DNA from 2 places in the Mesobacillus sp. S13 genome. Region 1 is predicted to be linked to the other one. Evidence: riboswitches for the same ligand, from Rfam matches in the RefSeq annotation. Region 1 holds a riboswitch; the other holds the start of a gene.
What was found. Region 1 has a riboswitch for FMN ahead of LGO15_RS16000 (ECF transporter S component). Riboswitches for the same ligand answer to the same signal wherever they lie in the genome.
Positions count from the first base shown of each region.

Region 2: it holds a riboswitch for FMN, as region 1 does, so the genes downstream of both, ribD (bifunctional diaminohydroxyphosphoribosylaminopyrimidine deaminase/5-amino-6-(5-phosphoribosylamino)uracil reductase RibD) here and LGO15_RS16000 (ECF transporter S component) in region 1, are expected to answer to the same signal.

Region 1 covers NZ_CP084622.1:3,118,761-3,122,174, reverse strand. The annotation lists gene serA (phosphoglycerate dehydrogenase) at 1-1,019, opposite strand, end outside; FMN riboswitch at 1,316-1,448, shown strand; gene LGO15_RS16000 (ECF transporter S component) at 1,614-2,195, shown strand; gene LGO15_RS15995 (ferredoxin) at 2,376-2,624, opposite strand; gene LGO15_RS15990 (YpbB family protein) at 2,918-3,414, shown strand, end outside.
Region 2 covers NZ_CP084622.1:3,862,328-3,865,741, reverse strand. The annotation lists gene LGO15_RS19735 (replication-relaxation family protein) at 1-339, shown strand, start outside; gene LGO15_RS19730 (hypothetical protein) at 352-795, shown strand; gene LGO15_RS19725 (M23 family metallopeptidase) at 799-1,407, shown strand; FMN riboswitch at 1,656-1,800, shown strand; gene ribD (bifunctional diaminohydroxyphosphoribosylaminopyrimidine deaminase/5-amino-6-(5-phosphoribosylamino)uracil reductase RibD) at 1,943-3,025, shown strand; gene ribE (riboflavin synthase) at 3,038-3,414, shown strand, end outside.

The DNA.
Region 1 (3,414 bases):
TGGCATTCAGAAACAATCTTCCCCATTTCTTTGGCTAGCTGGTGATAAGGTTGGATTTTTTCGTATATTTCTTTAGACATGGCCGGAAGATTGATCGAGTTGGCAACAGGGTTATTTTCAAAAAATGTTCTGATTTCGCTTGCGACCTGGGTGGCCACATTCAGCTGTGCTTCTTTTGTTGAGGCTCCTAGGTGTGGGGTGGCAATAACAGAATCAAACTTAAGTAAAGGGTGATTCTCTGGGGGTTCAACTTCAAATACATCCAGTGCAGCACCGGCAACATGACCGTTTTCAATGTAATGGGCGAGTGCCATCTCGTCAATTATTCCTCCTCTTGCACAATTCAGGAGATAGACACCTTTCTTTGTTTGGCTCAAAGTCCTTTCGTTAAGAAGTCCTTTCGTTTCCTTCGTCAAAGGTGTGTGAACCGAAATGATATCTGTTTCGGCTAGAACTTCCTCGAAAGACGATAATTGAACGCCCAAAACTGCTGCACGCTCCTTTGTCAGGAAGGGGTCAAATACCTTTACCGACATTCCGAAAGCCTTGGCTCTTTTTGCAAGCTCGGAACCAATCCTCCCTAAACCGATAATTCCTAATATTTTTCCGTAAAGTTCATTCCCAATAAACTTATTTCTCTTCCATTCGCCATTTTTAACAGTAGAGTGTGCCTGCGGAATGTTTCTCATTAATGCTGACATCATCGCAAAAGTATGTTCTGCGGTAGAAATGGTGTTCCCATCCGGAGCATTGACGACGACAATTCCTCTTTTTGTCGCCTCGGCGATATCGATATTATCCACCCCCACACCTGCACGGCCGACGATTTTTAGTGAGGGCATCAGATCAAGCAGTTCCTGGGTTACTTTTGTTGCGCTTCTGACAAGAAGGGCGTCAACCTTTTGTAAATCAATAATTCCTGAATCTACACCTCCGATATGTACATGGATCCCATCCTGTTCTAATAAGGGCCGTAAGCCTTCTTCCTTAATTGAATCTGCCGCTAGAACGTGAAACATCCTTTTACCCACTCCTTTTAGTGAAACAAAGTGTTAATTTTCTGATTATTTTACAAAACGAATATTCTTTTGTCAAACTGCGAGATTGTTCATAAATACAATGCAAGCGCTCTCAAAGATAACTGATTTATATTAAATATATTCTGTTATTCCGAATTTAGCAGAAGTTAATTATAAATAGTGTGGGCAATCAAGGGCAGGTGGGCTTCTTTACCTAACGGTCAAAAAATCTTCACAAGCATACACCTTCACAAATGATTTTTTTTTCAGTATAATAAACCTGTTAAATAAATATGGTCTATCTTCGGGGCAGGGTGAAATTCCCGATCGGCGGTAATGAGATCCATTCTCTAAGCCCGCGAGCCTGTATGGGCAGGATTTGGTGCGATTCCAAAGCCGACAGTATAGTCTGGATGGGAGAAGATGGAGGTTCTGCAGACGATCAAAAAATGCAGGTTTTGATCGTTTATTAAGCATGCCTTTCACAAGTCTCCCTCAAGTACTGAAAACTTGGGGGTTTTATTTGTTATGGGTATGTGATTGCCGAATCTTTCTTCTTTATGTGAGATGGATCTCTATAAGGAGAGAGGAAAAATGAAAAAATTTAGTGTCAAAGCAATGGTTTCGATTGGAATGCTTAGCAGTATCTCTTATGTATTGATGCTGTTGAATTTTCCGCTGCCGCCATTTCCAAAATTCTTAATGGTCGACTTCAGCGATCTTCCTGCATTGATAGCTGCGTTGATTTTTGGTCCGGTAGCTGGTATTTTAGTAGAATTCTTGAAGAATACGCTTGATTATTTTATGACGGGCAGTGATACGGGTGTTCCCGTAGGCCATGTTGCCAACTTTGTAGCAGGGGTTTTATTCATCCTGCCAACCTACTATATTTATCAGCGTATGAAATCAAATAAAGGAATGACGTTTGCTCTCGTGGCTGGGACAACAAGTATGGCCATACTGATGAGTGTGCTTAACTACTACGTGTTCCTTCCTGCCTACACATTGTTCTTGAATATGCCAGCTATGTCTGGCCCAGAAACCAAGGCGATGATCGTTGCAGGGATTTTACCATTTAACTTCGTAAAAGGCATATTGATGTCTGTCATTTTCATGCTGATGTTCACAAGAATGAAAACATGGATCGAAAGACAGCAAACTTTTAAAAACGCATAAACTTAACTTATATAGATTGATAAAAAAGCAACGGCCTGCACCGTTGCTTTTTTGATTTATAATAGGACTGATTAAAGATTGCTTTAGCACTTGTAATTACCCAATTGCAGTCTTTGGGAAAGCAATAAGGAGTATAAAAAACAAAAAATTCCCGCTTGTAAGCGGGAATTATGTATTTACTTATTCAAACTTAGTAGCATCTCCGTTGAAAGGCTCATCAGCAACTTTGATTGAGTCTGTTGGGCAGCCTTCGAATGCATCCATCATATCGTCAATCAATACATCAGGAATCTCAACGATCCCTTCGTTTTCATCAAGTGTTACGAATGCAATGCCTTCATCGTCGTAGTCGTAGATATCTGGAGCAGCTGCACCGCAAGCTCCGCATGCAATACAAGTTTCTTTGTCAACAATTGTGTACTTAGCCATGATATAATTCCTCCCAAGTGTTTAACAATAATATGCTGTTTCCACCGAATTAGTGAAAACGTATTCCTCATACCTATTGTAAAACTGTATCGCCAACATTTCAATAAAAAAAGTATTGAGAATGCTTATCACACAAGGCGTTGAGTGATTTTTTCGTTGAAAATAAAACATTTTACAAGATATTTTCATGTTAAAATAATGGTATATTATTTTTCTGCTATAGTGGGCAACGAATATTATGTTGCCCTTTGCTTAATTTTTCATTCAAGGGTGATTTTATGGGGATAACTTATTTGGAAACAGTTGTTTTGTCTATTTTGAATAAAATCAATGGCGAAAGAACTATATATTCATTATTTCACCTTCTTCAGGGCAAACGTTCCTCGCAGACGATTCAAGATGCTCATTTGTATAAAATCACCCCATATTTTCATACATATCCAACAGTTACCCGTACTGCACTTGAAAAAATGATTGATAGGCTGAAGCAAAGGGGACTTGTGGAGGAAATTGCAGAAAGAAAGGTCATTTTAACTGAAAAGGGAAAGCGTGAGCTGGAACAAAAATTAGGTGATTATAACCTTCCTGAACATTTGAATGGCTGGAAATACCACCAGGTAACGGATAGTTTTTGGGAAAGATTGACGCTGCTGATTCAGGTGAGTTCAAACCTGATTCATCATGAACGATCCTTTATCCCGGTAAGGAATAAGCGAGAAACCCATATTTGGGTTAAACAATACATTAGACAGCAAAATGAAGATCGTTACAAGCTTTCAGAAAGGCTATA
Region 2 (3,414 bases), 740 kb from region 1:
AGGCACTATATCATGAGGAATACACTTTTCATCGGCTACGGCTGCCCTTCCACATGGAAGAATGAAGTGAAGCTGGAAGTGAAGGGGAAAGTAACAGTCGTGGCCGATGCTATTTTTAAAAATAACAATCAATTTTATATTATTGAAGTTGATCACACTCAGAAGATGGTGAAGAACAAAGGGAAAATTGAGCGATATAAGAAGCTTATGGAATTGAATGTGTTCGAGAAGCAGCCGAAATTCATCTGGATCACGACAACAGAGCTAAGAAGGAAACAACTGCAGACAGCATCTGAAGGTTTAGATGTTCGAGTATATACAGTGAAAGACTTTATTTGAGGGGGAGACAGCATGTTCAGACAAAAGCAAGAAGTGATCAGCTTTAAGGATTTCATGAACAAAGGGAAGGACATCATCAGTGTGGAAGAAATGGAAGTGATGAAGAAAGGGAGTACAGCAGGCTTAGCTTTTGGATTATCCATGCTGCCACTTGCATTCTCTCCAATCACAAAAGCCACTCCAGCTTCAGCGCATGAAGTTATTACTGTAACGACTCAGCAGGCAGATATGTCAGCAAAAATCATGACTGCCTTTGACCCATTGATTGAATTGGTGCAAGTGCTGGCCTATCCTGTGGCAATGGTTGTGGCTCTTGGGGGTGTCATCATGGTGATGATTCGAAATCCTGAGAAGGGATATTCCATGATGATGTCGGCAGGTTTAGGAATTATCCTGATCAACATTGTTCCAATGGTTCTGGATATTCTAATCGAAGTCATGAAAAGCGCGGTGTAAATCATGATTGTACGAATAACTTCTAAATTCGGAGAAGTCAGCCAGGTTCATCCGACTCCACACACAGGGATAGACATTGGATTTCCAGAAGGGAGCCAGTTGCACTCCATAGGGGAAGCAGTCGTGGAGCGGGTAGTCGATTATGGAAGCCAGAACATCGGAAAAGGTGTCATCCTTCGATTAGCTGATGGCAGAGAAGCCATATATGGGCATATGAGCGATATAAAAGTTAAGTCAGGGCAAACACTCCATGAGGGGGATATAATCGGTCTAAGCGGAAACACAGGTCATTCTACAGGACCGCACTTACACTTTGGAATGAAAGATAACGGACAGTTTGTAGATCCGACTAGCACATGGGAAAAATTCATAGCGAATGGGAAGGTTGGGGATGGAATTGGAGACATACCAGAGGTCAATGGTTGGAAGTGGATCGGTGAAAAGGTACTTGGTGACGGCTTGCAGCATTGGATTGCGGATTACATTGTGGCATTACCTCTCCTGGTGGGGATTAGCATTGGTGTATGGGGTCTACTTAATATGGTTCATTCTCGGCTTGCAACATGGGGCGTGATGGGGGTGTTTATACTTGGAGGGTTGGCGGTGATATAAAAAAGAGCCGGGAAAATCTCGGCTCCTTTTGCTGCTCGCAATGATATATGGCGTATAAGTAAATTATACAAGATGTCCGAATATTTCGCAACAAGGAAATAAGAGCCAGGAATATCCCCGACTCCATTTATATCAAGAAGAATGCTGGCTAAGCACCATTAATTATATACCCAGATTGCAACATGACGAAAACTGCGATACCATAGGATTATCAACTAAATATAAAACGACTTTGTCCGTTGGGATAGAGTCGCCTTCGGGGTCGGGTGAAATTCCCAACCGGCGGTGATGAAGCGATGCTTCTTAGTCCGTGACCCGGTTAACATTTGTTAAACGGTGGATCTGGTGAAACTCCAGGGCCGACAGTTAAAGTCTGGATGGGAGAAGGAAAAAAACGAGGATTAAGAGAATGGGACCAGTATGCCCTTTTTTAACCCTCTATTTTGGCATAACTTTTTTTAGGACCCCGAAGCAATTTTGTTTCGGGGTCCTTTTATTTTCGTGAATTATTTTTAAAAAGGAAGGAGGAAGCTAGATGAACGGTCAGGATTATATGGCATTAGCCATCAATCTTGCGAGGGCGACAGTGGGCCAAACATCCCCCAACCCGCGAGTTGGCGCTGTTCTTGTAAAAGACGGCCAGATCATTGGGATGGGTGCCCATTTGAAGGCGGGCGAGCCGCACGCTGAGGTTCATGCGGTAAAAATGGCAGGGGAAAAAGCTGAAGGAGCCACATTGTATGTGACTCTTGAGCCATGCAGTCATTTCGGGAAGACGCCGCCATGCTCGAATCTGGTCATTGAGTCGGGCATCAAGAAAGTGTTTGTTGCTTGTGTTGACCCGAATCCGCTTGTTGGCGGAGCGGGAATCAGGAAGATGCGGGACGCTGGCATTGAGGTTGAAGTTGGCCTAATGGAGGAAGAAGCAAAGACGTTGAATAAAGTGTTTTTTCATTACATAAGCACTGGCTTACCCTATGTTACGTTAAAATCCGCCACCAGCCTGGACGGTAAAATCGCTACGGTGACCGGCGAGAGTAAATGGATCACCGGGGAAGAAGCAAGAGAGGATGTCCATCATTTCCGCCATGAACATGATGCCATTCTTGTGGGTGTCAACACTGTCATTAAAGATAATCCCAGCCTTACTACAAGACTTGATTCCGGCGGGAAAAACCCAATCCGCGTGATTTTGGATACAACTCTCAGAACACCTTTGGATTCGAGAATTGTCAATGACCATGCTGCTGATACCATCATTGTGACTGGGACAGACGCCGATCCTGAAAGAGTAAGGCAATTTTCAGAACGGGGCATTGAAATCATCAAGTTGGAAACGGAGAAAATAGGAATAGTGGACATGCTGAAGAAACTGGGAGACAGGAGCATCACTTCTGTCTATGTAGAAGGCGGGGCCGAGGTTCATGGCAGCTTCTTAAAAGATAAGGCCTTCCAGCAAGTAATCACCTATATCGCTCCAAAGCTGCTCGGCGGGAAAACAGCCCCAACTGCATACGGAGGCAAAGGTATTGCCCGGCTTGAGGATACAGTTCCTTTGAGAATCATAGATGTAAAACAAATTGGCCAGGATATACGGATCATAGCTGAGCCGGAGTAGAAGGAGGATTATATGTTTACGGGGATTATAGAAGAAATCGGGACCGTAGCCAATATTCAGCATAGCGGCGAGTCTTTTGTCCTGACGATTGACGCGAAAAAAGTGCTGACCGATGTTCACCTCGGAGACAGCATTGCTGTAAACGGGGTATGCTTGACCGTTACCTCATTCAACGAAAACAGGTTTACCGTCGATGTTATGCCGGAAACGGTCAAAGCTTCCAGTTTGAAAAGTGTTAAAAGAGGTTCAAAGGTCAACCTGGAAAGAGCGATGGCAGCGGGCGGCCGGTTCGGCGGGCACTTTGTCGCCGGCCATGTGGATGGAGTTGGCACCATCAAAGGGAAAAAGCAAATAGAGAACGCGGTTTACTATGAAATTCAAGTGGACCC